One region of the Streptomyces sp. NPDC001407 genome, then DNA from elsewhere that is predicted to be linked to it. Evidence: predicted binding sites of a transcription regulator. Region 1 holds the regulator's gene; the other holds the start of a gene.
The links. Region 1 encodes HspR, which represses chaperone genes until heat shock. Its sites were predicted from a motif close to TTGAGNNNNNNNNNCTCAA; they were not measured.

Region 1 (15,183 bases):
AGGTTCTGCAGGGTGCCCGTGCTGAGGCCCTTGAAGGCCATGATCAGCGGGTACGAGCTGAAGTAGGCGGCCTCGTAGTGGTCGACGCCCTGGAGCGAGCCCTCGAGCCCGCGCAGCACCCAGATGGCCAGGCCGATCACCAGGATCACGTACTCGACGAAGTACGCCTGCCACGCCGTCGAGCCCGCGAAGCGGGACTTGCGGCCCGCGCGGGAGGGCAGGCTCAGCAGCCGGATGATGATCAGCGCGAGGGCGCCGAGGCCCGTCGCCGGGCCGACGAACTCGATGTAGAGCTCGTAAGGCAGCCAGGTGCCGATGTACGGGATCGTCCAGTCGGCCTTGAACAGCTGGCCGTAGGCGGTGAGGATCGTGCCGCCCAGGGTGAGGAAGCCGACGGCCACGAACCAGTGGGCGACGCCGACGACACCCCACCTGTTCATCCTGGTGTGGCCGACGAATTCCTTGCCCACGGTGAGCGTGCGGCGGCCTGGTTCGTCGACGCGGGCACCGGCCGGAAGCGGGGCGCCGAGCTTGAAGAACTTGACGAACTGCGTGACGGCGCGGCCGAACAGCGCCACGGCGACCGCAGTCAGAACCAGCACCACGATGATCGCGGCGAGTTGCATGGCGGGCTCCTCGAACCTGCGAGAGCGAATTACTAATCAGTAACTTATCCGGTCTGTACGAGACTACTCACTCGCGCGCCCCCGATATAGGCGCACCGCCGGTGATCTGTGTCGCTCAAGTGGCCCCGCGCCGACCCGGCCTGACGGCGGGACTCCGTTCTCCCTGCGCATAAGACCCGCATAAGAGTTGAGTGGCCTCGACTCATGTCCGTTGACAGGCGGAGATCCGTGTTGCACCCTTGAGTCTGTTCCACTCAAGTCAGCTGGAGGAATCGACATGGCACGTGCGGTCGGCATCGACCTGGGTACGACGAACTCCGTCGTCAGTGTTCTCGAAGGCGGTGAGCCCACCGTCATCACCAACGCCGAGGGCGCCAGGACCACGCCGTCCGTCGTCGCCTTCGCGAAGAACGGTGAGGTGCTGGTCGGCGAGGTCGCCAAGCGCCAGGCCGTCACCAACGTCGACAGGACCATCCGGTCGGTCAAGCGCCACATGGGCACCGACTGGAAGATCAACATCGACGGCAAGGACTTCAACCCGCAGCAGATGAGCGCCTTCATCCTGCAGAAGCTCAAGCGGGATGCCGAGGCCTACCTGGGCGAGAAGGTCGTCGACGCGGTCATCACCGTCCCGGCGTACTTCAACGACTCCGAGCGCCAGGCCACCAAGGAGGCCGGTGAGATCGCGGGCCTCAACGTCCTGCGCATCGTCAACGAGCCGACCGCCGCCGCCCTGGCCTACGGCCTCGACAAGGACGACCAGACCATTCTGGTCTTCGACCTCGGTGGCGGCACCTTCGACGTCTCGCTGCTGGAGATCGGCGACGGCGTCGTCGAGGTCAAGGCGACCAACGGTGACAACCACCTCGGTGGTGACGACTGGGACCAGCGCGTCGTCGACTACCTGGTCAAGCAGTTCCAGAACGGCCACGGCGTCGACCTGTCCAAGGACAAGATGGCCCTCCAGCGCCTCCGCGAGGCCGCTGAGAAGGCGAAGATCGAGCTGTCCTCGTCCACCGAGACCACGATCAACCTGCCCTACATCACGGCCTCCGCCGAGGGCCCGCTGCACCTGGACGAGAAGCTCACCCGCGCCCAGTTCCAGCAGCTGACCGCGGACCTGCTGGAGCGCTGCAAGACGCCGTTCCACAACGTCATCAAGGACGCGGGCATCAACCTGTCCGAGATCGACCACGTGGTCCTGGTCGGCGGTTCCACCCGCATGCCCGCCGTCGCCGAGCTCGTCAAGGAGCTGACCGGCGGCAAGGAGGCCAACAAGGGTGTGAACCCGGACGAGGTCGTCGCCATCGGCGCCTCGCTCCAGGCCGGTGTCCTCAAGGGTGAGGTCAAGGACGTCCTGCTGCTCGACGTCACCCCGCTGTCCCTCGGTATCGAGACCAAGGGCGGCATCATGACCAAGCTGATCGAGCGCAACACCACGATCCCGACGAAGCGCTCCGAGATCTTCACGACGGCCGAGGACAACCAGCCGTCCGTGCAGATCCAGGTCTACCAGGGCGAGCGCGAGATCGCGGCGTACAACAAGAAGCTCGGCATGTTCGAGCTGACCGGCCTGCCGCCGGCCCCGCGTGGCGTCCCGCAGATCGAGGTCTCCTTCGACATCGACGCCAACGGCATCATGCACGTGACCGCGAAGGACCTGGGCACGGGCAAGGAGCAGAAGATGACCGTCACCGGCGGCTCCTCGCTCGCCAAGGACGAGGTCGACCGGATGCGCCAGGAGGCCGAGCAGTACGCGGAGGAGGACCACCGCCGCCGCGAGGCCGCCGAGACCCGCAACCAGGGCGAGCAGCTCGTCTACCAGACCGAGAAGTTCCTCAAGGACAACGAGGACAAGGTCCCGGCCGAGGTCAAGACCGAGGTCGAGACCGCCGTCGGTGAGCTGAAGGAGAAGCTCAAGGGCGAGGACACGGCCGAGATCCGCACCGCGACCGAGAAGGTCGCCGCGGTCAGCCAGAAGCTCGGCCAGGCGATGTACGCCGACGCGCAGGCCGCCCAGGGCGCCGCCGGCGCCGAGGGTGCCGCCGGTGCCGGCCAGGCCAAGCCCGAGGACGACGTCGTGGACGCCGAGATCGTCGACGACGAGAAGCCCAAGGACGCCAAGGGCGGTGCGGCGTGACCGAGGAGACCCCGGGTTTCGACGAGAAGCCTGAAGTCCCCTCCGACGCCACCCCCGAAGACGCGGCGCAGGGCGCCGGGTCCGCCGACCAGGCGGGCCCGGCCCCGGCCGGGGAAGAACTGGTCGAGGTAGGGCTCCAGGCACAGCTGGACCAGGCCCAGTCGGCGCTCAACGAGCGCACGGCGGACCTCCAGCGGCTCCAGGCCGAGTACCAGAACTACCGCCGCCGGGTGGAGCGGGACCGGGTCACGGTCAAGGAGATCGCGGTCGCGAACCTCCTGTCCGAGCTCCTCCCCACGCTCGACGACATCGGCCGCGCCCGTGATCACGGCGAGCTCGTCGGCGGCTTCAAGTCCGTCGCCGAGTCGCTGGAGACGGTCGTCGCCAAGATGGGCCTGCAGCAGTTCGGCAAGGAGGGCGAGCCCTTCGACCCGCTGGTGCACGAGGCGCTGATGCACAGCTACGCGCCGGACGTCACCGAGACCACGTGCGTGCAGATTCTGCAGCCGGGGTATCGGATCGGCGAGCGGACGATCCGCCCCGCGCGGGTCGCGGTCGCCGAGCCCCAGCCGGGCGCGCAGAAGGGCGACGGCGAGGGCGACGAGGCCGAGGAGAGCGGTGGCCCGGACAAGGGCTGACGCTATGACCGACCGCAGTGACCGGAAGGAGGGACGCCGGGGATGAGCACCAAGGACTTCGTCGAGAAGGACTATTACAAGGTCCTCGGCGTGCCCAAGGACGCCACCGAGGCCGAGATCAAGAAGGCGTACCGGAAGCTCGCACGCGAGAACCACCCGGACGCCAACAAGGGCGACGCCAAGGCCGAGGAGCGCTTCAAGGAGATCTCCGAGGCGAACGACGTCCTCGCCGACCCCAAGCGCCGCAAGGAGTACGACGAGGCACGCGCCCTCTTCGGCAGCGGCGGCTTCCGTCCCGGGCCGGGCGGCGCGGGCGGCGGCTCCTTCAACTTCGACCTGGGCGACCTCTTCGGGGGCGCCCAGGGCGGGGCGGGTGCCGGTGGGTTCGGCGGCGGTCTCGGTGACGTCTTCGGCGGCCTGTTCAACCGCGGCGGCGGCACGCGTACGCAGCCGCGGCGGGGCCAGGACATCGAGTCCGAGGTCTCGCTCAGCTTCACCGAGGCGGTCGACGGGGCCACGGTCCCGCTGCGGATGTCCTCCTCGGCGGCGTGCAAGACGTGCTCCGGCACGGGCGACAAGAACGGCACGCCGCGGGTCTGCCCGACCTGCGTCGGCACCGGCCAGGTGTCGCACGGCTCGGGCGGCGGCTTCTCGCTGACCGACCCCTGCCCCGACTGCAAGGGCCGCGGGCTGATCCCCGAGAACCCCTGCGACGTCTGCAAGGGCAGCGGCCGGGCCACGTCCTCCCGCACCATGCAGGTCCGCATCCCGGCGGGCGTCTCCGACGGCCAGCGGATCCGGCTGCGCGGCAAGGGCGCCCCGGGCGAGCGCGGCGGGCCGAACGGCGATCTGTATGTCGTCGTCCACGTCGACACCCACCCGGTCTTCGGGCGCAAGGGCGACAACCTCACCGTCACCGTGCCGGTCTCCTTCGCGGAGGCGGCGCTCGGCGGCGAGGTGAAGGTGCCGACGCTCGGTGGCCCCGCGGTCACCCTCAAGCTGCCGGCGGGCACGCCCAACGGCCGTACGATGCGCGCCCGGGGCAAGGGCGCGGTGCGCAAGGACGGCACCCGCGGCGACCTCCTGGTCACCGTCGAGGTGGCCGTGCCGAAGGAGCTCGGCGACAAGGCGCGGGACGCCCTCGAGGCGTACCGCGAGGCGACGGCGGGCGAGGACCCTAGGGCCGAGCTGTTCCAGGCCGCGAAGGGAGCATGAGATGGACGGCCGACGACGGCGTTTCGAACCAGCACAGCCTTTCCAGCTGACCGACGAGTCGCCGGTCTACGTCATCTCCGTGGCCGCGCAGCTGTCGGGCCTGCACCCGCAGACGCTGCGGCAGTACGACCGGCTCGGCCTGGTCTCCCCGGACCGCACGGCCGGGCGCGGCCGGCGCTATTCGGCGCGCGACATCGAGCTGCTGCGGCAGGTCCAGCAGCTGAGCCAGGACGAGGGCATCAACCTCGCCGGTATCAAGCGCATCATCGAGCTGGAGAACCAGGTGTCCGCCCTCAAGGCGCGCATCGCGGAGCTCCAGGGCGCGGTCGAGGGCGCCGCCACGGCCATGCAGCAGCGCGAGGCCGCGGTGCACGCCTCCTACCGCCGCGACCTGGTCCCGTACCAGGACGTGCAGCAGACGAGCGCGCTCGTGGTCTGGCGCCCCAGGCGCGACCAGGGCTGAGCTGTGAAGTGAAGGGGCCCGGAGAGCGACCGCTCTCCGGGCCCCTTCGGTCTTCTCGGTCTTCTCCGGAGGCCGGCTTCAGCCGGTGAGGCGGAGGCGGACCTCCAGCTCGTGTTCGCCCGGGACCGTCCCGCGGCTCTCCACGGTGAAGGCCGCGGCCAGTTCCTCGCCGACCTGGCGCACGGGGTCGGCGGCGCCGAAGAGGTCGACGTCGACCGGGCCGGACAGCGGCACCGGCGCGCCCTTCGACGGCGCGCGGCGGGTGCGGGCGTCGACGACCATGCACCACACCATGGGGTGCTCCGGGCCCGCCGCCTTCGTCTCGCTGCGCGGGGGCCCGGCGCCCTCGGGGAACGCGGCCTCCAGGGCGCGGAACACCGCGCCCGCGTCCTGGTGTCCGCAGCCGGTCAGATGGACGCTGACGTGATCCGCGCTCTCGGCGCCGCTCATGACGTGGGTACTCCTCTTGCCGTCGAGACGACCGTCATCCCGACGGTACGAGTGCCCGCGCCGCGCGGCATCAGCACAGGGCCAACCGTGGACGGTTCAGGCCAGTCCCAGCGCCTTGGTGACGGTGATCTCGACGAGGACGCGGTCGGGGTTGGGTGCGGGCGTGCGGCCGTACCGCTCGGCGTACCGCGCGACGGCGTCCGCGACGGCCTCGGGCTCGGTGCGCACGACGGCGACCCCCTCCAGCGTGGCCCAGCGCCGCTCGCCTATCTGGCACACCGCGACCCGGGCACCGTCCGGCCCGGCGGCCAGGATGTTCGCGATCTTGCGGCTGTCCTTGTTGGTGATGACCCGGGCGATCCCGGCCTCATGATCGAACGTGACCCCCACGGGCACGAGATGCGGGCTGCCGTCGGGACGCGTGGTGGTCAGGGTGCAGATGTGCCGCTCCCGCCAGAACTCGACGTAGGCGGGGGAGAGGTTGCGCAGATCGTGAGCCATGCGGGAAGCGTAGCCGCGGCCCGCTCGGACGAAGCGGGGAGCGGGCCGGGTACGCGCGTGCGGGTGGGCGCCCGCAGGCGGAGCATGGAACGGGGCGGGAGCTGCTGGCCAACGCAGAGTTGAGTGGAGTAGGCTCAACTTATCGCACGCCGACTTCAGCAGGACAGTCGGCGGAGCAGTACGGAGGAGGAGCGCACAGTCGTGGATGCCGAGCTGACCAACAAGAGCCGTGAGGCGCTGAGCGGTGCCAGTGAGCGGGCCGTGTCGGCAGGGCATGCCGATATGACACCCGCGCACCTGCTGCTCGCCCTCCTCGCCGGCCAGGACAACGAAAACGTGATGGACCTGCTCGCCGCCGTCGAGGCCGACGCCGCGGCGCTGCGCTCGGGCGCCGAGCGGGAGCTCGCCGGGCTGCCGAGCGCGCAGGGCTCGACGGTCGCGCCGCCGCAGCCCAACCGCGAGCTGCTGGCCGTCATCGCCGACGCCTCGCAGCGCGCCCGCGAGCTGGGCGACACCTACATCTCCACCGAGCACCTGCTCATCGGCCTCGCCGCCAAGGGCGGCCGCACCGGTGAGCTGCTGGAGCGGCAGGGCGCGTCCGCGAAGAAGCTGCTGGCGGCCTTCGAGGCGGCCCGCGGCGGGCAGCGCGTGACCTCGCCGGACCCGGAGGGTACGTACAAGGCGCTGGAGAAGTTCGGCCAGGACCTCACCGCCGCGGCCCGCGAGGGCAGGCTCGACCCGGTCATCGGCCGGGACGCCGAGATCCGCCGCGTGGTGCAGGTGCTCTCCCGCCGCACGAAGAACAACCCCGTCCTCATCGGCGAGCCGGGCGTCGGCAAGACCGCCGTCGTGGAGGGCCTCGCGCAGCGGATAGTGAAGGGCGACGTGCCCGAGTCGCTGCGCAACAAGCGGCTCGTCTCGCTCGACCTCGGCGCGATGGTCGCGGGCGCGAAGTACCGCGGCGAGTTCGAGGAGCGGCTCAAGACCGTCCTGGCCGAGATCAGGTCCAGCGAGGGCCAGATCATCACGTTCATCGACGAGCTGCACACCGTCGTGGGCGCGGGCGCCGGGGGCGACTCCGCCATGGACGCGGGCAACATGCTCAAGCCGATGCTCGCCCGCGGCGAGCTGCGCATGGTCGGCGCGACGACGCTGGACGAGTACCGCGAGCGGATCGAGAAGGACCCCGCCCTGGAGCGCCGCTTCCAGCAGGTGCTGGTCGCCGAGCCCTCCGTGGAGGACTCCATCGCGATCCTGCGCGGCCTCAAGGGCCGCTACGAGGCCCACCACAAGGTCCAGATCGCCGACTCCGCCCTGGTCGCCGCCGCCACCCTCTCCGACCGCTACATCACCTCCCGCTTCCTGCCCGACAAGGCCATCGACCTCGTCGACGAGGCCGCCTCCCGGCTGCGCATGGAGATCGACTCCTCCCCCGTGGAGATCGACGAGCTCCAGCGCGCCGTCGACCGGCTGAAGATGGAGGAGCTCGCGCTCTCCAAGGAGGTGGACGAGGCCAGCAAGCAGCGCCTGGAGAAGCTGCGCCGCGACCTCGCCGACAAGGAGGAGGAGCTGCGGGGCCTGACCGCCCGCTGGGAGAAGGAGAAGCAGTCCCTCAACCGGGTGGGTGAGCTCAAGGAGCGCCTGGACGACCTGCGCGGCCAGGCCGAGCGCGCCCAGCGCGACGGCGACTTCGACACGGCCTCCAAGCTGCTCTACGGCGAGATTCCCGGCCTGGAGCGCGAGCTCGCGGCCGCAGCGGAGGCGGAGGCCGAGGCCGAGCAGGAGGCCGCCACCCGCGACCTCATGGTCAAGGAGGAGGTCGGCCCGGACGACATCGCCGACGTCGTCGCCTCCTGGACCGGCATCCCGGCCGGCCGCCTGCTGGAGGGCGAGACGCAGAAGCTGCTGCGCATGGAGGACGAGCTCGGCAAGCGCCTGATCGGCCAGGAGGAGGCCGTAAGGGCCGTCTCCGACGCCGTGCGCCGCTCCCGCGCGGGCATCGCCGACCCCGACCGGCCCACCGGCTCCTTCCTCTTCCTCGGCCCGACCGGCGTCGGCAAGACCGAGCTCGCCAAGGCCCTCGCCGACTTCCTCTTCGACGACGAGCGGGCCATGGTCCGCATCGACATGAGCGAGTACAGCGAGAAGCACTCGGTGGCCCGCCTCGTCGGCGCCCCGCCCGGCTACGTCGGCTACGAGGAGGGCGGCCAGCTCACCGAGGCCGTCCGCCGCCGCCCCTACACCGTCGTCCTCCTGGACGAGGTCGAAAAAGCCCACCACGAGGTCTTCGACATCCTGCTCCAGGTCCTCGACGACGGACGGCTCACCGACGGCCAGGGACGCACGGTCGACTTCCGCAACACCATCCTGATCCTCACCTCCAACCTCGGTTCCACCTATCTGGTGGACCCGCTGCTCAAGGAGGACCAGAAGAAGGAGAGGGTGCTGGAGACCGTCCGCGCCTCCTTCCGGCCGGAATTCCTCAACCGCCTCGACGACCTCGTGGTCTTCCACGCCCTGGGCGTGGGCCAGCTGGAGCGGATCGCGGGGATCCAGATCGCCCACCTCCAGCGGCGCCTCGCCGACCGCCGCCTCACCCTCGACGTCACCGAACCCGCCCTGCGCTGGCTGGCCACCCTCGGCCAGAGCCCCGACGCCCCGGACGGGGCCGCACCCGACCTCACCTACGGCGCGCGCCCGCTGCGCCGCCTGGTGCAGACGGCCATCGGCGACCGCCTCGCGCGGGCGATCCTGGCCGGTGACATCCGGGAGGGCGACACTGTAAAGGTGGACGTCGATCCGGCCGGGGACGGCCTGACGGTGGAGCCGGAGCGGCGGGAAGCGCTCGCGGGTCCGTCATCGGCGGCGTGATCCGACAGGGGCGGGGGTTGCCAGCCCCCGCCCGGCATGGGGGAGGATGGCGGGAACCGTACGAAGGGAAATTCACGGTGAGCATCGACCCGTCCTCGATTCCGAATTTCGGGGGCCAGCCCGAACCGCAGGAGACGGGCCCGGCCGGCCCCGTCATCCCCGACCAGGACCTGGTCAAGCAGCTCCTCGAGCAGATGGAGCTGAAGTACGTCGTGGACGACGAGGGAGACCTCGCCGCACCGTGGGAGCAGTTCCGTACGTACTTCATGTTCCGTGGCGAGGACGAGCAGCAGGTCTTCTCCGTGCGGACGTTCTACGACCGCCCGCACGGCATCGAGGAGAAGGCACAGCTCCTCGAGGTCGTCGACGACTGGAACCGCCGCACCCTGTGGCCGAAGGTCTACACCCACACCAACGACGACGGCACCGTCCGTCTGATCGGTGAGGCGCAGATGCTGATCGGCGTCGGCGTCTCCCTGGAGCACTTCGTCTCCAGCACGGTCAGCTGGGTGCGTGCCTCGATCGAGTTCGACAAGTGGCTCATCGAGCAGCTCGGCCTGGAGGCCGACGCCGAGTCCGGCGACGACAAGCCGGACGAAGAAGCGTAAGTATTCCGGCCTCGATGGGCAGGCGGGCTGCGAACGGCTGAGCTCAGCCGGAACCAGCCCGCTGGGGGCACCTCCCGGCGTTGGCCGGGGGAGCTTGAGGACACCACCGCGGAGCGGTGGTGCGGGACGGAAACATCCCGCAGCCGACGACCGGCAGAGCCCACGTGCCGCCGGCCTCACATCGGCATGCGGGCGACTGTGAGCAGATACGTCCCGTAGAGGAACGAGAGCCCGGCGAGCGCGCCGGCCGTCACGACGACGGTGCGCTGCCGGGCTCTCGCCATCGCCAGGGCCGCCGGCATCAGCAGCGGGAACGCGGGCAGCAGGAAGCGCGGTTTGGACGCGAAGTAGCTGGAGCCGCCGACGGCGATGACGAAGAGCACCAGCGCGTAGACCGCCAGGACCGCGGGCGGCCGGTCGAGGAAGAGCAGGACGAGCGCGACCAGCGCGACGCCCAGGATCGCCAGGGTCACGTAGTAGGCCATGGCGTCCCGGCCGATGAAGAGGTGCCGGATGAAGCGGAACGCGTCCCGCCCGAAGTCGAACCGCGACCCCCACAGCCGCTGCACGTCGAAATAGCCGAGCACCCCGCCGCCCGAGCGGAACCCGGCCCACAGCACATAGGCGGACCAGCCCAGCGGCGCGAGCGCCGCGCCCGCCCAGACGTGCCAGTCCCCGCGGGCCCGCCGGTCCCGGGCCAGGGTGAGGGCGGCGCCGACGCAGACCGCGGCGGCCACCGCGACGGCGTTGGGCCGCGACAGCCCCGCGAGCAGCGCGAGTGCCCCCGCCCACAGCGGCCGGCCGGTGATCGCCGCGTAGAGCGCCCAGGCGGCGAGGGCGGTCATCAGCGGCTCGGTGTAGGCCATGGACTGCACGATCGCGTGCGGCAGCAGCCCCCAGAGGACGACGAGCGCGGTGGCCGCCTGGCGGCCGTGCAGCCGCTCGCCGATCGCGTAGATGCCCCAGGCGGCCGTGCCGGCCGAGACCCAGGCGACGAGCAGCCCGGCGGTGACCGCGGTGAACGGCAGCACGGTCATCACCGCCCGCACCAGCCCGGGGAAGAGCGGGAAGAACGCCAGGTCGTTGAAGACCACCCCGCGGGTGGTGGGCGAGGGGATGATCAGCCCGTAGCCGTGCCGGGCGATGTCGGCGTACCAGATGCCGTCCCAGGAGTGGCCGAGCAGCGTGCGCGGATGGCGTCCGATCCACCAGGCCCAGCCCGCCATGACCGACATGCCGGTGAGCCGGACGGCGGCGTAGAGCGCGAGCGCGGGGCCGGCCCTGCGCAGGGCGTCGCGCACCCGGTCGAGGCGGCGGGCACGGGCACTCGGGGCCGCGGGGTGCGGTTCCGGCGCTCGTACGGGCACGGCGGTGTCGGCTGACACGGGGGCACCTCCGGTGCGGGCGCGGCCCGGTGTCCGCCGCGGGGGCGGTGCGGGGGCCGGGGCACGGGTACGGACGGGGGCGGTTCGGCATACCGACCATGCGTCCCGCGCGTCACGCGCGCGACACGGAACGCCCGTTAGCGGTGCGCCTTCCACCCGCTCGGCGGGCACGGCGGAGTGTCTGCGCGAGTGGGGAGCGCGGGTGTGCTGAGGGGCGGGCCCGGACAGGCGCGCGCCGTCTGCCGGGGGCGTGTGCCGCAGTCGGCCGCGCGTCGCGACGCGGTGTGCGCGGAGGGCGTCCGGCACCGGCACCGGCGGTCCGCGCGTGGAGGTGTCCGGGCGGCGTGCGATTTCCCCGTGAACTCCCGCCGCGCGCCGGGGTGGTGGGCATTCATGCGCCCGCCTTCGGGGCGCGCCCCAATGCGCCCTCCGGTGTCGTGCATTTCTCGTCCCGTATCGGTGAAGAACCCGTGCCCATGTCGTCGGAACCGCCCGGAAACGCTGTTTGAGCAGGGGATTTGCAGATGGCCCATGCCTGATCGCATATGCGTCCGGCCTCTTGTCGGTGGCCTGTCGCGCGCAATGATTCTGAACAGTTGAACTGCCCGGCCCTCGGGTGGATGGAAAGCACGATGAGATGGGTAAAAACGCTGTGAGCACCGGTCAATTCATGATTCCCTCTCATTCAGAGACACGTGTCGGAGACGACTCCTCACGGATCCTCGGAATCACTGTCATCGGACCCCACGGAACACTCATATGTGGGCATGAGCCGGCGCACTCGAAGACTCTGGTCCTCCTCGGCGGGCCGGCCCACCCTCCACTGCGTGCTTGCGGAGCCGACCCATGCTCACCACCCTCAAGACCACCTACACCGACACCCGCGCCGCCGATCTCGCCTGGTGTCTGGGGAAGGACCCCCTCCCCGCCCTGGCCGTCCTCGACCTGCGGCTCGCCGACTCCCTCGTCCAACTGCGCCTGCTCGGCGCCTCCCATCAGGTGCTGCTGGAGGAGGAGGGTGGCGTCTGCTCGGAGACCGTCGCCTGTCTGCCGGGCAGTGCCACTCCGCTGCCACTGGGCGTGGCCCGCCGCGTCGGCGCCTGGGAGTACGAGTTCGCGGCCCGGATAGAGACCCTGTCGCACGGCTCCTTCGCGGGCCGGGCGCAGGAGCTGCTGGCGCTGGTCGCCGAGCATCCGTACGGACTGGCCGGCACCTTCCCGGGGAGCCCGCACGCCTTCACCGCGCTGCTCGCGCAGCGGCGCGAGGGCCAGGTCAGCTGGCGCACCTGGCACGCGTATCCGCAGGAAGGGCGGCTGGTCGCCACCCGCACGAGAGTGGCCGTACGGGCCGCCGCGACCCTCTGAACGCCCCTGTGCGGCACCCGCGAACGCGCCATGGAACACCTGTAATAAACCCTTGTGGGTGACAAAAGGTTGTCGGATCGTGACGTAGCGTTCCCATCATGATCTACCGCCCGGTACCGGCGCGGCTGCCCGTACCGGCCGGGCTCGGCCGCTTCGTGGTCCTGACCACCGTCTTCATCTGCGCCGCCTGCGGGCTGGTGTACGAGCTGGAGCTGGTCGCCCTGGCCTCGTATCTCATCGGCGACTCCGTCACCCAGGCGTCGGTCGTGCTGTCGGTGATGGTCTTCGCCATGGGCATCGGCTCGCTGCTCGCCAAGCGGCTGAGAGGCAGGGCCGCCCTGGGGTTCGCCGCGGTCGAGGCCGTGCTGGCGCTGGCCGGCGGGCTGTCGGCCATGGCGCTCTACGCCTGCTTCGCCTGGTTCGGCCAGGCGCGGCCGGCCCTGGTCGCCTTCTCCCTGACCATCGGGGTGTTGATCGGCGCCGAGGTGCCGCTGCTGATGACCCTCATCCAGCGCATCCGGCGGCAGGACGCGGGCGGCGCGGTCGCCGACCTCTTCGCCGCCGACTATGTGGGCGCGCTGGTCGGCGGGCTCGCGTTCCCCTTCCTGCTGCTGCCCGTGCTCGGGCAGTTGACGGGCGCGCTGCTCACCGGCGCGGTCAACGCCGCGGCGGGTGGGGCGCTGGTGCTCTGGCTCTTCCGCGGCGATCTGAGCGTGCGCTCGCGCTGGGCGCTCCTCGTCGCCAACGCGCTGGTGCTGGCGCTGCTGGCCACGGGCACGGTGCTCACCGGCCCCTTCGAGCGGGCCGCGCGCCAGGCGGTCTACGGCTCGGATGTGCGGGTGGCCGTGCAGTCGGACGTGCAGGAGGTCGTGCTGACCGGCGGAGGGGGCAGCGGCAAGCCGCTCTCGCTGTTCCTCGACGGGCGGCTGAAGGTCAGCGGGGAGGACGAATTCCGCTATCACGAGGCGCTGGTCCACCCCGCGATGTCCGGGCCGCACCGCAGGGTCCTGGTGCTCGGCGGGGGCGACGGCCTCGCCCTGCGCGAGGTGCTGCGCTATGCGGACGTCGCCTCGGTCACCGTCGTCGAACTGGACCGCGCTCTCCTGCGGTTGGCCCGCACCGACCGCGATCTGACCGCGCTCAACCACGACGCCTTCCGGGATCCGCGGGTGCGCACGGTCGTCGGTGACGCCTTCGACTGGCTGCGCGGCCGGCCCGCCGACGCCCCTCCGTACGACGTGGTGATCTGCGATCTGCCCGACCCGGGCATCACGCCCAGCACCAAGCTGTATTCGCAGGAGTTCTACGGCCTGGCGGAGCGCCGCCTGGCGCCCGGTGGGCGGCTCGCCGTCCACGCCGGCACGGTCGACGCCCGCCCGCGTGTCTTCTGGACGGTGGAGGCCACGATCCGCTCGCTGGGCCTGCGCACCCGGGCCTACCGGGTGGGCGGTGGCGCGCCCGGCGGCCCCGCGCGCCCGGCCGAGCGGCGGGCCGTCGAGCGCGCGGGGCAGGAGGACGACTGGAGCTTCGTCCTGGCCTCCCGTGAGTCCATATCCCTGCGACTCCCGCCGGTGCGGCCCTGCTTGCAGTCACTGACGCCCGGGGAGCTGGTCGCGGCCGGCCGTGCCGCCGAGCGCAGCCGCGAGCCCGGTCTGCTGCCGTCGACCCTCATGCACCCGCGCTATGCGGAGTGACCCCGGGCGGCCGGCGGAGCGCGGCGCGGAAGGCGCCCGGGGAGCAACCGGCGCGGTGCTGGAAGAACTTGGAGAAGTTCGCCGCGTCGTCGAAGCCGATCCGTTCGGCGATCCGGGCGGCGGGCAGCTCGCTGTGCGCGAGCAGCCGTTTGGCCTCCAGCATCACCCGGCGGTCGATGAACTCCTTGGCGCCCACCCCCGCACCCGTGAGGGCCGCGCGCGAGAGGGTCCGGGGGGAGTAGCCGAGCGTGCGGGCGTAGTCGGCGACCCGGTGGCTGGTCGCGAAGTCCCGCTCGACGGCCGCGCGGAAGCGCACGAAGGCGTCGCCCGGCGCGGGGACGCTGCTGCCGACCGGGGCCGTGAGGTGCGCGAGGCGCAGCACCAGCACGGACAGCAGGTGCCGCAGCACGGCGGAGTGCACATCGGCGGGCAGGCCGCGGCTGGTGCGGAAGTCGGCCTCCAGGTGGTGCACCGCGCAGAAGACGGCCTCCCGGTCCTGCCCGACCGGCTGCCACAGCACCGGCCGGAAGGGATCGTCCGCCACCGCCGCGACGGCCGTGCCGGGGGAGAGGAAGCCGGGCTGCACGAGGATGACCGCGCCGTCGATCCCCTCCACCGCGCCGTACTGCTGCACCTGTCCGGGCCGCACCCACAGCACCGACCCCTCCTCCAGGGAGTAACCGGTGAAGTCGACGGTGTGTCCCGCGGACCCGGAGCGGACGGCGATGATCTGGTGGAAGTCCAGCCGCTGCGGCTTGGCGAGCAGGCCCTCGGGCGAGCGGGCGCGCAGCTGGGCGAGCGTCATCACCTCGACCCCCTCGGGCGTGCCCGGCGGGGCCCGGTAGGTGAGCTCGACGATCTCTTCCTGACGGGCGTGTCGCTTTTTCACCATGAGGAGACCTGAGCGTACCTGGTAGGGCCCCGGAAACGGCCATAGCGTGGCCATAACGCACCACAAGGAGTGCGTGCACCACAGCAGCCGTCCCCGCTGGGACAGCTGCCCGCTTCAGGGAAAGACATGGCACGGCACAAGCTCACTTACGCATTCGACGCCTACTGCGGCTGGTGTTACGGCTTCGGCCCGGCAGTACGGGAGTTCGCCGCGGCGAACGCCGGACGCATCGAGCTGACCGTGCGCAGCGGTGGCCTCTTCACCGGGCCCCGGGCGCAGCCCGCCTCCGCGTACTCCTACATCCCGCAGTCCGACGCCCGCATCGGCGAGCTGAC
Region 2 (15,183 bases), on a different contig from region 1:
GCACGCCGGGCATGGCCCGGACGGCGGCCTCGTTCCGTACGGCCTTCACCGTGCCGCCCACGGTCGGCGGGCGGCGCACCATGCAGGGCTTGGCGCCGGGGATGTCCAGGTCCAGGGTGTACTGCTGCTTGCCGGTGACCATCGCGCGGGCGTCGATGCGCGAGGCCGGGGTGCCCACGAGCGTGTGCGCGGACTCCGGCTTGGGCGTGGCGGTGAGTTCCCCGAGGTCGTGCGCGGCGGCCGCGGCCGCGAGGGAGGCGTACGGAGCGCTACGGCCGTCCGGGGCGTGCACCGCGCCGTCCCGGGTGCGGAGCGCCCCCTCCGCCAGGCCCCACCGGCGGGCGGCCGCTCGCACGAGCCGGGAGCGGGCGGCGGCCGCGGTGTGCCGGACGGGGTCGTAGAGCGAGCGTATGGAGTTGGAGCTGCCAGTGAACTGACTGAATATCAGCTCCGGCCTGGCGTCCTCCAGTTGGACCCGCACCTGCCCGAGCGGCATGTCCAGCTCCTCGGCGACCAGCATCGCGACGGCCGTCGTCAGCCCCTGCCCGACTTCTTCCCTGGGCAGCCGGAAGGTGGCGGTCCCGTCGTCCCCGACGGTCAGCACGAGCATGTGGGCGGTGGGGGCACCGACGAGGGTCAGGATGTCGCCGAGATCGACGATGTCGGCGACGGCTGCGGTTGCTTGTTGCGGGTCCTGGGTGGTGGTGGCCAGGGTGAGGGTGGGGGCGGCTATGAGGTAGGTGAGGAAGCGGCGTCTGCTGGGCGCGGCCGGCTCCGTCATGGGGGCTCCTGTCGTGGGGCGGCCGCTTGATCTTTACCGGTGGGTAGCGAGGGCGCAAGGGCGGGGGCGCTTTCCCGTCCGCCGCACCGCACCCGCGGCCGCCGCCTCACATAGCCTCAGTGGCATGGGTGACTCACTGCCGCTCCTGGCGATCTTCGGCGGCCTGGCCGCGGTCCTGTGCGGCTTCGCGTGGCTGGCGTTCCACGTGCGCCGCCGGGGAACCGCGGGCACAGGCGTCACCGCGGCGCTCGCAGCCTGGGAGGAGGCATACCGCGTGACCTCCCACGAGTCCCACTGGGAGATCAGGGCACAGGCGGAGCGGCGGTCTCCAGTGGTGTCGCCTGATGACCATTGGCGGCCGGGCGCTCGCGATACGAGCCGGAAGAGCGCTCCTGCTGGGCGCGTGCGCGTGCGGCTTCGGCGCATGGGGCGGCGGTGGCGGCGAGGCTGATCGGGGCGCGGCGCGTATCGCCACGCCCCGGAGCGGTTCATCGATGGGCGGTCAGGCTTCCGTCACGCATGCGCCTCCCAGGTGTGGACGCCCATGGCCTCGGTCATTTTCGCCGCTGCCTGACGGTCGCCGTCGGCCAGTGCTTGCGCCCTCTTGTGCTTGATGTCGCGACACTCCTGACACCGAGGGGGCCGGGGCTCGGTCGCGGTTCCGGGTGCGGCGGTCGTCTCGCTCACGCCATGCCCCGCTCTCGCCTGCCCCGGTCGTTGACCTCGGTCACCTTCACGCGCAGCTCATCACTGGCGGTGGCCGGACGGACGTCGCAGGGGAACGCCTCCCACTCCCGCCCACCGGCGGGCGGCCGCAACGCCAACCGCCCACCGGCGGAGGCCATCACTTCACCGACGCGGTTCCGTCGGACGTCGACGACCAACGTGCCGATTTTTGGTGCCCGTTCGGATCCCTCGGCGGCCGTCATCGACTCACATCCGCGTGGTGCGGCTGCCGGGGGCGGAAGTCGATTCCGTGGGCGGTGATCCAGATGCGGGGGCCGTTGCCGCTGGCGGTGGGCGGGTCGGCGCGGGGTGGCGCGCTCGGCGCTTGCATCGGGTCGGGGGTCCGCACCGCATGGACAGCACTACAAGCGAGGCAGTCCCGGTGAAGGTTGCCGGGCGTGAACACCGCCCTGATCCACCCCAACCATCGAGAGATAAGCTCGTACATGTCAGCGCTCCTTTTCAGCGTTGGCCAAGCCCCGGGGCCGTGACAGCGGCCGCCGGGGCCTCTTGTTGGGCATGACGCACCCTCAAGGTCACGCCGGTGTGACGAGGTCGTCACACCGGGCAACCAAGGGGCCCAGGATGCACCCGCTGACCAGTCACATGCAAGGCAGGAGAATGCATGGCATGCATGTGCGAACTGCGCTTGCAGTCAAGGGTGGTTGCCGGACAGAATCGCTGGGCCTCCTGTGCAAATGAAAGGTGGACGGCATGCCCACGAAGCGTCAGATGCCCACGGTCCGCCTCCGACGCTTGGCAGCCGAGCTGCGGAGGTTGCGAACAGGCATGCAGCTGACCAGGGAGGATGTCACCGCGCAGACGGGCATCAACACAGCGACGCTCTATCGGATCGAAACGGCACGCGTCCGGCCACAGCAGCACACCTTGATCGCCCTGCTCAACTTGTACGGAGTGCCCGAGCCTCAGCATGGCGAAATCCAGGCGCTATCCCAGGGTGCGAGCAACCAGGGGTGGCTACGCCCGTATCACAGCGAACTGCCCGAGGAATACACTGCGTACATCAGCTTCGAGGCTGAGGCACGTGCGGTGCGCAACTACGAATCCCTCTTCGTTCCCGGTCTGTTGCAGACGGAAGACTATGCACGCGCCGTGATCAAGGGCGTGTTGCCGATGGCAAGTACCAGAGAGATTGAGCAACGGGTTCAAGCACGCATTGAACGGCAAGGCGTACTCACCAAAAGCGATCCATTGCACCTTTGGGCAATCATGGACGAGGCATCCCTACGGCGCATGGTCGGCGGCCCCGAGGTGATGCACGAGCAGATTCGGCGCCTGACGGCGGCAATCGCGGAACCGCACATGATGCTCCAGGTCATCCCCTTCAACGCCGGGGCCCACGCTGGCATGCCAGGCTCGTTCGTGCTGATGAGCTTCCCCGAAGTGGAAGACCCTGAGATCATCTACATCGACAGCATGGCCGGTGACCTCTTCCTCGAAGCCGAAGCAGATGTACGCCGGTACGGCGCAATCTTCGACAACCTCCGCGCAGTGGCCCTCAGCCCTGACGACACGTCGAGATTGCTCGCCTCACTGGCCAACGAGATGTGATGAGAGAAGAGGCATCAGCAATGAATCGGACGGAACTCCGCGAAGCCATATGGCAGAAGAGTTCATACAGCAGCGGAAATGGCCAGTGCGTCGAGATCGCGTTTCTACGTGAAGTAGTGGCTACGTGTGACAGTAAGACGCCCCATGGTTCAGCACTCGTCTTCAGCGCCGACACATGGTCGGCGTTCACGGCCGGGATCAAGGCCGGGGCCTTCCCAACCACCGATTGACCCCAGTGCGACCCTGAACGACCCAGGTTCGGGCATCCAGCCGGGGCAGACGCTTGCCAGTCAGCGAGCCTGGAGGTAGGCGACATGGCTCACGATCTCACCAAAGCCCAGTGGCGTAAGAGCACGTACAGCGGCAACACGGGCGAATGCATCGAGGTAGCCGACGGTCACGCCGACCTGGTCCCCGTCCGTGACTCCAAGACACCGCACGGCCCCGCCCTACTGGTCCACGCCAGAGCATGGACCCAGTTCATAGCCGGCATACAGGCCGGAGCCTTCCGGCCGCACTCGGATCTCTGACAGCACCACGCCAGCCCCGGCGTCGTCGGCGAGGCCGAAGAGTTCGAACAGTGGAAGGGCAACGGCGAGGTGGATCTCAATCCGGAGTCCGAGGGCTGGTCCGGCTGGGTACCGCCGGCACGCGAGATCGTCGCCCGGGAGTTCAAGCGGCGCGGCGTCACGGAGGTGCTCGGAGTCGATATCTCCGGAGAAATGATTGCCGTGGCACGCGAGTTGTGCGGACCACGGCGCTGCTCGACCCGCCGATCACGGTCATCAGCGCCCTCCCGCGCCGCGAGGTCTACGAGAAGTGTCTGCGGGCGGCCGGATTCGGCGAGCCGGCCTGGGTCCCGCTGGAGGTGTCCGACGCCGGCGTGCGCGAGTCCGGCGCGGACTTCTGGGCGGACGTCCTCGCCGGTCCCGCACTGGAGAGGCTGCGCTGCCGCGCCTGACGCCCCGGGTCAGCGGGCCAGCAGGACGCTCGTCACATGCTCGGGGAGGAAGTCCAGGGAGTCGTCCGGGCCGCCGCCCGACGAGCGCGCGTCGTGAAAACGCCCCGGCGTGCACCCGGTCATCGTGCCGAACGTATGCGAGAAGTGCGCCTGGTCGTGGAAGCCCGCCCCCGTCGCCGCCCGCGTCCAGGACATCCCGGCCTGTTTGAGGCGCAGCGCCGCCTGGAGGCGCAGCACCTGCGCGGCCCCCTTGGGCGTGGGGCCGAGTTGTTCGCGGAAGCGCCGTTCGAGGTGGCGGCGGCTCCAGCCCGTACCGGCGGCGAGGTCGGCTATGCGCAGGCGGCCGTCGGTGCGGAGCAACTCCGACCAGGCCCAGGCCACTTCGGGGTCGCAGCGGGGGCCGGTGCGCAGCCGGGCGGCCAGGGCGTGGTCGAGCAGGGCGAAGCGGGCGGGCCAGTCGGGGCATTCGGCGAGCCGTTCGGTGAGCTGTCCGAGGCCGTGGCCGAGGAGCTCGCCGGGGTCGAGCGTGAGGTGGGCCCACTCGGACATGGGGACGGCGAAGAGCCTGTAGGCCGCCGGAGGGGAGAGCAGGACGGTGACGCCGTGCAGCAGTCCGCGGTGCAGGCCGATGGCCGCGGTGGTGCGCAGGCCGTTGACGAGGGAGGTGCCCGTGGTCACCGTGCGCGGTCCGACCGCGTCGACCATGTCGAGCGGGGCGCCGAAGCCGAGCATCACCTTGACCACGCCGTCGGGCACCACGAGCCGGCGGCGCGGGCCGCGGGCCCCGAAGTGGAAGCCGCGGTAGCCGAGGACCGATCCGCGCAGCTCGGCGGCGGCCGGGGCGCTGCGGACCAGTTGCTGTGACGCGGCCACGACTCCCCCACCCGGTGCGCGCCTATGGCATCCGCTTCACGGTACGCGCGTGCGCGCCGGAACCAAGGCGGGAATCCGGTCGCTTTCCTACAATCCACGCCGTCGCCCGGCCGCCAGACTCGGCGTCGCGGGCATGGGCATGCCCGCGACATCCGAGGGGAAGGGAACACCGTGACCACTCACCGCATCAGAACGAAACGCCTGCTCGCCGTGCCCGCGTGCATGGCGCTGGCGCTCACCGCGGGCCTCGGGGCCTCGCACGCCACCGCGGCCACTTCCGGCCGTTACGCGGCCCAGGCCGAACACGCGGGGCTGACGGGCGCGCAGTCCGTCGCGCTCCAGAAGGACGTGGACCGCTATGTCGCCCAGACGGGCGGCAAGCAGGTCTCCGCCAACAGGGTCGACGTACCGGGCGGCTTCGTGCTCGTGGCCGTACCGGGCGAGAAGTACGCCCGCGACCTGCGCACCACCACGCACCCGACGAGCGCGGCCGACTGCGACCCCTACAACTTCTGCGGCTGGCCGAAGTCGTACTACGAGGGCACGGTGTGGGAACGCTCCAAGTGCGGCGTCTACTGGGAGATCCCGAACGGCTGGAACAGCGGCGGTTCGTGGTGGAACAACCAGTCGAAGGGCGTCGTCGCCAAGATGTACGGCAAGAGCCACAACTGGGTCTACTCGACGCCGCCGGCCCAGGTGGGCAACGGCTCGTACGACGCCACCGCCGACTGGCACCCGGTCTGGTACGTGAAGGCCTGCTGACCCACGCGGGCGGGGAAGGCCGGCGAGGCCCCTGTCACGGGGGCAGGGGCCTCGCCGGCCGCCGCTCCGGCTACGCCGCCATGGCCACCTGGGCGGAGGCCGGCTGGAGGGCGAGTTCCAGGACCTGGCGGACGTCCGCGACCGGGTGGACGTCGAGCGTTGCGAGGATCTCCTCCGGCACGTCGTCCAGGTCGGGTTCGTTCCGCTTGGGGATGACGACCGTGGTCACCCCGGCCCGGTGCGCGGCGAGCAGCTTCTGCTTCACGCCGCCGACGGGCAGCACGCGGCCCGTCAGCGAGACCTCGCCGGTCATCGCCACGTCGGGGCGTACCTGGCGGCCGGAGAGCAGGGAGGCCAGGGCCGTCGTCATCGTCACGCCCGCGCTGGGGCCGTCCTTGGGGACCGCGCCCGCGGGGACGTGCAGGTGGACGCCGCGCTCCTTGAAGTCGCCGACGGGGAGCTCCAGTTCGGCGCCGTGGGAGCGGAGGAAGGAGAGCGCGATCTGCGCGGACTCCTTCATCACGTCGCCCAGCTGGCCGGTCAGGGTCAGGCCGGCGGCGCCGGTCTCGGGGTCGGCCAGTGACGCCTCGACGAAGAGGACGTCGCCGCCCGCCCCGGTGACCGCGAGCCCGGTCGCCACGCCCGGCACGGCCGTGCGCCGCTCGGCCGGGTCCTGCGCGGATTCCGGCGTGTGGTGCGGGCGGCCGATCAGGGCGCGCAGGTCGTCGGCGCCCAGGGTCACGGGCAGCTCGCGCTCGCCCAGTTCGTGCTGGGCGGCCACCTTGCGCAGCAGCCGGGCGAGGGCGCGCTCCAGGGTGCGTACGCCCGCCTCGCGGGTGTACTCGCCGGCCAGCTTGCGCAGCGCCTCGTCCTCCAGACTCACCTCGTCGGCCGCCAGTCCGGCGCGCTCCAGCTGCCGGGGCAGCAGGTGGTCGCGGGCGATGACGACCTTCTCGTCCTCGGTGTAGCCGTCGAGGCGGACGAGCTCCATGCGGTCGAGGAGGGCCTCCGGGATGGAGTCGAGGACGTTGGCCGTGGCCAGGAAGACGACGTCCGAGAGGTCGAGTTCGACCTCCAGGTAGTGGTCGCGGAAGGTGTGGTTCTGCGCCGGGTCCAGGACCTCCAGGAGGGCGGCCGCCGGGTCGCCGCGGAAGTCCGAGCCGACCTTGTCGATCTCGTCCAGGAGGACGACCGGGTTCATCGAGCCCGCCTCCTTGACCGCGCGGACGATCCGGCCGGGGAGCGCGCCGACGTACGTGCGCCGGTGGCCGCGGATCTCCGCCTCGTCACGCACACCGCCGAGGGCGACCCGGACGAACTTGCGGCCCATCGCGCGGGCCACGCTCTCGCCCAGCGAGGTCTTCCCGACGCCGGGCGGACCGACGAGCGCGAGCACCGCGCCCCCGCGCCGCCCGCCGATCACGCCTAGCCCCCGGTCGGCGCGCCGCTTGCGCACCGCCAGGTATTCGGTGATCCGTTCCTTGACGTCGGCGAGGCCCGCGTGGTCCGCGTCGAGGACGGACTTGGCGCCGGGGATGTCGTAGGCGTCCTCGGTGCGCTCGTTCCAGGGCAGTTCGAGGACGGTGTCGAGCCAGGTGCGGATCCAGCCGCCCTCGGGGCTCTGGTCGGAGGCCCGCTCCAGCTTCTCGACCTCCTTGAGCGCGGCCTCGCGGACCTTTTCCGGCAGGTCGGCGGCCTCGACGCGGGCGCGGTAGTCGTCCGGCTCGCTCTCGGGGTCGCCGCCCAGGTCCGCGAGCTCCTTGCGGACGGCCTCCAGCTGGCGGCGGAGCAGGAACTCGCGCTGCTGCTTGTCGACGCCCTCCTGCACGTCCTTGGCGATCGACTCGGCGACGTCCTGCTCGGCGATGTGCTCGCTCAGCCAGGTGACGGCGAGCCGCAGCCGGGCCACCGGGTCGGCGGTCTCCAGCAGCTCGACGCGCTGGGCGACGCTGAGGAACGGGGAATAGCCGGAATTGTCGGCGAGCTGGGCCACGTCGTCGAGCTGTTGGACGCGGTCCACGACCTGCCAGGCGCCGCGCTTGCGGAGCCAGCTGGTGGCGAGCGCCTTGTACTCCTTCACCAGCTCGGCGACCGCGCCGGGCAGCGGGTCGGGCACGCTCTCCTCGATCCGGGTGCCCTCGACCCACAGCGCGGCACCGGGCCCGGTCGTGCCCGCCCCGATCCGGACGCGCCCCAGCCCCCGGATGAGCGCCCCGGGGTCCCCGCCGGAGAGCCGCCCGACCTGCTCCACCCGGCCGAGGGTGCCGGTGCCGGCGTACGAACCCTCGACGCGCGGCACGAGCAGCACCTGCGGCTTGCCGTCCCCGGCGGCGGCCTGCGCGGCCTCGACGGCGGCCCGGACCTCACCGTCGGAGAGGTCTAGCGGCACGACCATGCCGGGCAGCACGACCTCGTCGTCGAGGGGCAGGACGGGCAGGGTGAGCGGTGTGGACGTGAAAGCCATGATCTCCCCTTCGGCAGGCAAGTTGAGCTATGTCGACTCAATGCGTGGCGCTGCGCGGATGTTCCCGGGGGGTGTTCGCTGTGAGCGATCACGCTGCCGCTGGGGGGCGGGGCGCGCTTTCGCCTGCGGCGGGCTTTGTTCCCCAGCCCCGCCCCTTCCCGGAACTGGGGCTTCGCCCCAGACCCCGGACCGCGCTGGCGCGCGGTGTCCTCAAACGCCGGACAGGCTGAAATTGCGCACCCACATCAGCCAAATCAGCCCGTCCGGCGTTTGAGGACGAGCGCCGCAGGCGCTGCGCGTCAGCCGACGTACCCCGCACATCGGGGTCTGGGGCAGCGCCCCCCACGCGGCGGAGCCACACATCAGATGCAGCCGGGAAGGGGCGGGGCAGGGGAAAAGCCCGCCGCAGGCGTGCGTCAGCCCCGCCCCGGGACCCGGTCGCGGATGAACGGGCCGCACGCCATCCCCGTGAGCAGCGCTATCGGATGGCCCCAACTCGCCAGCGGATCCGCGAATTCGATCAAGTCCTGCGCGCAGAGAAGGGCCGCGAATGCGAGGAGTGCCCAGCCCACTGGCCGGCGGAGGAGGACGGAGAGGGCGCCCACGGAGGCCATCACGCCGAAGCTGATGCCGTAGTCCAGCCGGTGCAGCGACGCCTCCGGCAGGCGGCCCGCCGCCACCGCGCCGGCCACCGGGAGCTCGGTGGCGAGGGTGGCCAGGACGTGGCCGAGGAGGAAGACCCCGGCCGTGCGGGCGGGGCCCGTGCGGCGTTCGAGCGAGCTGAGGACGACGGCGAAGAACAGCCCGTAGAGCGAATAGAGGCCGCCCGCCACCCACAGGGCACTGGCGACGAGGACGACGAGGGGCTGGTCGGCGAGGTGGGCGGCGTCGGTGCTGGAGTCGCGCAGGAGCTGGTTGACGGTCGCCTCGTCGCCGAGTTCGGCGAAGAGCGCCGTGCCGAGCAGCACGAGGCCGTAGACGAAGGTGAAGGGCGTGCCGGTGGGCGTCGGCAGGATCCGCCGCAGCCACCCCGCCCAGCGGGCCGGCGCGAAGCGGGACAGGGACAGCCGCTCCGGCGGTGCGGAAGCGACCGGCTCGCGCGGCGACGGCAGGCATACAGGCACAGACGCCGGCACAGACGCGGGCACAGCCACCGGCGCGGGCGCGGCCACGGCCGCCTCGGCGGCGGGCTCGGTCCCCGGCCCGGGGGCGCGCCCGCCGCCGGGAGACATCTCGGGGTCAACCACGGTCACTCGGCCAGGCCCCTTTCCGGCGGCTGCGCGATGGATCAGCGGGCGGGCCCTGCCCCGGGCCTCACTCTCCGCCCTCACTGTGAACATTAAGGTCCCCAGTGGCCCGGCAAATCAACCTCTGGCCGTGACTCCGGTCACGGCTCTCAACCGAAGATCCGTCCGCTGCGTCCGCCGGGCTCCCGACCTACGGAAGGCCCTGCCATGACCGATCAGGATGTCCGTCACGAATCGCCCGTCACCGTGGACCGCCGCGAGGGACCGCACGGCGAGGTCGTACTGCGCCGCAGGGGCGAGGTCTACGAGATCATCGCCAACGGCTGCTTCCTGATGGACACCTCCGACGGCCGCTCCGAGCGGCTCCTGGTCGACGCCGCCCTGGCCGCCCTGCCCGCCGGGCGGCGGGATCCGGCGGTGCTGATCGGCGGCCTGGGCGTCGGCTTCTCGCTGGCGCGGGCGGCCGAGGAGCCGCGCTGGGGCCGGATCGCCGTGGTGGAGCGCGAGGCGGCGGTGATCGACTGGCACCGCACCGGCCCGCTCGCCGCGTTCTCGGCGCGGGCGCTGGCGGATCCCCGTACGGAGATCGTGCACACGGACCTCGTGCGGTACGTACGAACGGCCCCCGTCACCTACGACGCGCTGTGCCTGGACATCGACAACGGCCCCGGCTGGACCGTCACCGAGGACAACGGCGGGCTCTACTCCCCCGCCGGGCTGCTGGCCTGCCACGACCGGCTGGCGCCCGGGGGCGTGCTGGCCGTGTGGTCGGCGCGGCCGTCGGAGACGTTCGAGGAGGCGCTCCGGAATGCCGGGTTCGAAGGGGTAAGGACCGAAGAGATCACCGTTGCCCGGGGCGTCCCCGACGTAGTCCACCTCGCGCTTCGTGCCGCGTAGCCGTCCCCAGCCACCTGCCCGTACTCTGCTTGCCACAGCCGCAGGACTGTGTGGAGAAGCAGGCCACGGAAGACGCTAGGGGCGGGGCGCATGGAGCAGACACACATCGGCCCGAACGGTGCCGCAGCCTCCGCCGGGGCACAGCGCCGGGTGCTCGTCGTCGAGGACGACCGGACCATCGTCGAGGCCATCGCGGCCCGGCTGCGGGCCGAGGGCTTCCAGGTGCGGACCGCGGGCGACGGCCCGGCGGCCGTCGACGCCTCCGAGGCGTGGCAGCCGGACCTGCTGGTCCTGGACGTGATGCTGCCGGGCTTCGACGGCCTGGAGGTGTGCAGACGGGTGCAGGCCCAGCGGCCGGTGCCCGTGCTGATGCTCACCGCGCGCGACGACGAGACCGACATGCTGGTCGGCCTGGGCGTGGGCGCGGACGACTACATGACCAAGCCCTTCTCGATGCGGGAGCTGGCCGCGCGGGTGCACGTGCTGCTGCGGCGGGTGGAGCGGGCGGCCCTCGCCGCGCACACGCCGCGCACCGGCATCCTGCGCCTGGGCGAGCTGGAGATCGACCACGCGCAGCGCAGGGTGCGGGTGCGCGGCGCGGACGTGCACCTGACCCCGACGGAGTTCGACCTGCTGGTCTGCCTGGCGAACACCCCGCGCGCCGTCCTCTCCCGCGAGCAGCTGCTCGCCGAGGTGTGGGACTGGGCGGACGCCTCGGGGACGCGGACCGTGGACAGCCACATCAAGGCGCTCCGCCGGAAAATCGGCGCGGAGCGGATCCGTACGGTCCACGGGGTCGGCTACGCGCTGGAGACCCCGGCGGCATGAGCGGCGGGACGGGCGGCGGGCCGGAGCGCACCGCCGGTGCCGGGGGCCCCGTCCGGGCCCGGGCGGAGGGCCCGCAGGACCGTCCGGTGCCGCCCGGCGGCCTGGGCGGCCGCGTCTGGGAGGCGCTGCGGCCCCTGGATCCCTACCGCTCGGTGAAGGCGGCGCTCGGCGCGCTGGTGATCGGGTCGGTGGTGATAACGACCTTCCTGGTCTTCGTGGCGCTCCACTCGGCGACCGAGCTCCGGGTGATCACGGTCTTCTCGATCATCGCCTCGCTGCTGATAACGCAGTTCGTGGCGCACGGGCTGACCGCGCCGCTGGACGAGATGACCGAGGTCACCCGGGCGATGGCGCAGGGTGACTACACCCGGCGGGTGGGGGCCGGGCGGCGGGACGAGTTCGGCGATCTGGCCACGGCCTTCAACCGGATGGCGGCGGACCTGGAGGCGGTGGACACCCACCGCAAGGAGCTGGTCGCCAATGTCTCGCACGAGCTGCGCACCCCGATCGCGGGGCTGCGGGCGGTGCTGGAGAACGTGGTGGACGGGGTCTCGGCCGCCGACCCGGAGACCATGCGCACGGCGCTGCGCCAGACGGAGCGGCTGGGCCGGCTGGTGGAGCAGCTGCTGGACCTCTCGCGGCTGGACAACGGGGTGGTGCCGCTGCACGCCCGGCGCTTCGAGGTGTGGCCGTATCTGGCGGGGGTGCTGAAGGAGGCGGGCATGGCCAACGGCTCGGGCTCCTCGCCGCACGCCCGCAAGGACGTCCATCTGCACCTGGACGTGTCGCCGCCGGAGCTCACGGCGCACGCCGACGCGGAGCGGCTGCACCAGGTCGTGGCGAATCTGGTGGACAACGCGGTCAAGCACAGCCCCCCGCACGGCCGGGTCACGGTGCGGGCGCGCCGGGGCGAGGGCGCGCAGTCGCTGGACCTGGAGGTGCTGGACGAGGGGCCGGGCATCCCGGAGGCCGAGCGGCACCGCGTCTTCGAGCGTTTCAACCGGGGCGGCTCGGGTCAGCAGGGGCCGGGCAGCGACGGCGGTACGGGGCTGGGGCTGGCGATCGCGCGCTGGGCGGTGGATCTGCACGGGGGAAGCATCGGCGTGGCCGAATCCCCTCAGGGCTGCCGCATACAGGTCACCCTTCCGGGCGGACCTCGCGATCAAGGTTGACGTAGGGTCGGTGGCGGAGGCACACATTCGAGGGAGTGTGGGGCACGCTCAAGCGAACCCTGATTCCCCCGGGGACTACGGAACCCCGTGTGTTTCCCGCCAAGTCATGCCTCGAAACCCTTCGATGAATGTGACTTGCGCGACGACTGGCCCGGGTGGCCTGCATCATCGGTACAGACAGGCGTAGCCTTTATTTCCGCTGTCCATCACCTTGTGAAGCGGAAGAGGGCGGTTGCCGCCGTGTCGCCACAGTCCCCCAACACCTCGAGCGTCTCGACCGACCAGGACGGGCAGGGCAAGAGCCCTGCCGACGTCTTCGGTCCCAATGAGTGGCTCGTCGACGAGATCTACCAGCAGTACCTCCAGGACCCGAACTCGGTCGACCGAGCCTGGTGGGACTTCTTCGCCGACTACAAGCCGGGTCAGACGGCGGCCGCGCCGCCACCGGGCCTGACCGGTAGTGCCCCGGCGCCCGCTGCCGCGCCTGCGGCGCAGGCTGCCCCCGCCGCGCAGCCCGCGGCCGCAGCTCCGGCTGCCCCGGCAGCCCAGCCCGCCGCGGCGAAGCCCGCGGCCCAGGCTCCGGCTGCGCAGCAGCCGACTCCCTCTGCCAAGCCGGCGGCTGCTGCCGCCAAGGCAGCTGAGCCGGCGAAGCCCGCAGCCGCGAAGGCCGCCGCGCCGGCCGAGCCCGCCAAGGGCCCGGAGTACGTCCCGCTGCGCGGCCCCGCCGCCGCGGTGGCGAAGAACATGAACGCCTCGCTGGAGCTGCCGACGGCCACGTCCGTCCGCGCGGTCCCGGTGAAGCTGCTGTTCGACAACCGCATCGTCATCAACAACCACCTCAAGCGCGCCCGCGGTGGCAAGGTCTCCTTCACGCACCTCATCGGCTTCGCCATGGTGCAGGCGCTGAAGCTGATGCCGTCGATGAACTACTCCTTCGCGGAGAAGGACGGCAAGCCGACCCTCGTCAAGCCCGAGCACGTCAACCTCGGCCTGGCGATCGACCTGGTGAAGCCGAACGGCGACCGCCAGCTCGTGGTCGCGGCCATCAAGAAGGCCGAGACGCTCAACTTCTTCGAGTTCTGGCAGGCGTACGAGGACATCGTCCGCCGCGCCCGCGTCGGCAAGCTGACGATGGACGACTTCACCGGGGTCACCGCCTCGCTGACGAACCCCGGCGGCATCGGCACCGTGCACTCCGTGCCGCGCCTGATGCCCGGCCAGGGCCTCATCATCGGCGTGGGCGCCATGGACTACCCGGCCGAGTTCCAGGGCACCTCGCAGGACGCCCTGAACAAGCTGGGCATCTCCAAGGTCATGACGCTGACGTCGACCTACGACCACCGGGTGATCCAGGGCGCCGCCTCCGGCGAGTTCCTGCGGATCATGAACCAGCTGCTGCTGGGCGAGAACGGCTTCTTCGACGACATCTTCGAGGCGCTGCGCATCCCCTACGAGCCCATCCGCTGGCTCAAGGACATCGACGCCTCGCACGACGACGACGTCACCAAGGCCGCCCGGGTCTTCGAGCTGATCCACTCCTACCGGGTCCGCGGCCACGTCATGGCCGACACCGACCCGCTGGAGTACCGCCAGCGCAAGCACCCCGACCTCGACATCACCGAGCACGGCCTCACCCTGTGGGACCTGGAGCGGGCGTTCGCGGTCGGCGGCTTCGCGGGCAAGTCGCTGATGAAGCTGCGCGACATCCTCGGCGTGCTGCGCGACTCGTACTGCCGCACCACCGGCATCGAGTTCATGCACATCCAGGACCCCAAGCAGCGCAAGTGGATCCAGGACCGGGTCGAGCGCGGGCACTCCAAGCCGGAGCGCGAGGAGCAGCTGCGCATCCTGCGCCGGCTGAACGCCGCCGAGGCGTTCGAGACCTTCCTCCAGACGAAGTACGTCGGCCAGAAGCGGTTCTCCCTGGAGGGCGGCGAGTCCGTCATCCCGCTGCTGGACGCGGTGCTGGACGCGGCCGCCGAGTCGCGCCTGGACGAGGTCGTCATCGGCATGGCCCACCGCGGCCGGCTGAACGTGCTGGCGAACATCGTCGGCAAGTCGTACGCGCAGATCTTCCGCGAGTTCGAGGGCAACCTCGACCCGAAGTCGATGCACGGCTCCGGCGACGTGAAGTACCACCTGGGCGCGGAGGGCACCTTCACGGGCCTGGACGGCGAGCAGATCAAGGTCTCGCTGGCCGCCAACCCCTCGCACCTGGAGACCGTCGACCCGGTCGTCGAGGGCATCGCGCGGGCCAAGCAGGACATCATCGGCAAGGCGGGCACGGACTTCACCGTCCTCCCCGTCCAGCTGCACGGCGACGCGGCCTTCGCGGGCCAGGGCGTCGTGGCCGAGACGCTGAACATGTCGCAGCTGCGCGGCTACCGCACCGGCGGCACCGTGCACATCGTGATCAACAACCAGGTCGGCTTCACCGCGCCGCCGGAGTCCTCGCGCTCGTCGATGTACTGCACCGACGTCGCCCGGATGATCGAGGCGCCGATCTTCCATGTGAACGGTGACGACCCGGAGGCCGTGGTCCGCGTCGCGCGGCTCGCCTTCGAGTTCCGCCAGGCGTTCAACAAGGACGTCGTCATCGACCTGATCTGCTACCGCCGCCGGGGCCACAACGAGTCGGACAACCCCTCGTTCACCCAGCCGCTGATGTACGACCTGATCGACAAGAAGCGCTCGGTGCGCAAGCTCTACACCGAGTCGCTGATCGGCCGTGGCGACATCACCCTGGAAGAGGCCGAGCAGGCCCTGCAGGACTACCAGGGCCAGCTGGAGAAGGTCTTCGTCGAGGTCCGGGACGCCGACGCGGCCCCCGCGGCCTACGAGCCGGTGACCGAGCTGCCGCAGTTCCCGGCCCCGGTGAACACCGCGATCTCCCAGGAGGT

Region 2: the regulator HspR is predicted to act here: its motif matches at 8,162-8,180, upstream of lon (endopeptidase La).

What each region holds. Positions count from the first base shown of each region.
Region 1 covers NZ_JBIAWF010000019.1:93,789-108,971, reverse strand. The annotation lists gene ACFY1P_RS24670 ((Fe-S)-binding protein) at 1-626, opposite strand, end outside; gene dnaK (molecular chaperone DnaK) at 904-2,766, shown strand; gene grpE (nucleotide exchange factor GrpE) at 2,763-3,404, shown strand; gene dnaJ (molecular chaperone DnaJ) at 3,447-4,619, shown strand; gene ACFY1P_RS24650 (heat shock protein transcriptional repressor HspR) at 4,621-5,082, shown strand; gene ACFY1P_RS24645 (hypothetical protein) at 5,161-5,532, opposite strand; gene ACFY1P_RS24640 (TIGR03618 family F420-dependent PPOX class oxidoreductase) at 5,629-6,033, opposite strand; gene clpB (ATP-dependent chaperone ClpB) at 6,235-8,904, shown strand; gene ACFY1P_RS24630 (YbjN domain-containing protein) at 8,982-9,512, shown strand; gene ACFY1P_RS24625 (hypothetical protein) at 9,689-10,897, opposite strand; gene ACFY1P_RS24620 (DUF2617 family protein) at 11,744-12,262, shown strand; gene ACFY1P_RS24615 (polyamine aminopropyltransferase) at 12,361-13,956, shown strand; gene ACFY1P_RS24610 (AraC family transcriptional regulator) at 13,931-14,848, opposite strand; gene ACFY1P_RS24605 (DsbA family protein) at 14,975-15,183, shown strand, end outside.
Region 2 covers NZ_JBIAWF010000001.1:310,043-325,225, forward strand. The annotation lists gene ACFY1P_RS01410 (molybdopterin cofactor-binding domain-containing protein) at 1-781, opposite strand, end outside; gene ACFY1P_RS01415 (hypothetical protein) at 906-1,232, shown strand; gene ACFY1P_RS01420 (hypothetical protein) at 1,465-1,710, opposite strand; gene ACFY1P_RS01425 (helix-turn-helix domain-containing protein) at 2,240-3,079, shown strand; gene ACFY1P_RS01430 (DUF397 domain-containing protein) at 3,100-3,309, shown strand; gene ACFY1P_RS01435 (DUF397 domain-containing protein) at 3,394-3,609, shown strand; gene ACFY1P_RS01440 (hypothetical protein) at 3,825-4,040, shown strand; gene ACFY1P_RS01445 (helix-turn-helix domain-containing protein) at 4,050-4,913, opposite strand; gene ACFY1P_RS01450 (hypothetical protein) at 5,085-5,675, shown strand; gene lon (endopeptidase La) at 5,746-8,139, opposite strand; gene ACFY1P_RS01460 (rhomboid-like protein) at 8,556-9,392, opposite strand; gene ACFY1P_RS01465 (spermidine synthase) at 9,594-10,283, shown strand; gene ACFY1P_RS01470 (response regulator transcription factor) at 10,374-11,111, shown strand; gene ACFY1P_RS01475 (HAMP domain-containing sensor histidine kinase) at 11,108-12,283, shown strand; gene ACFY1P_RS01480 (multifunctional oxoglutarate decarboxylase/oxoglutarate dehydrogenase thiamine pyrophosphate-binding subunit/dihydrolipoyllysine-residue succinyltransferase subunit) at 12,524-15,183, shown strand, end outside.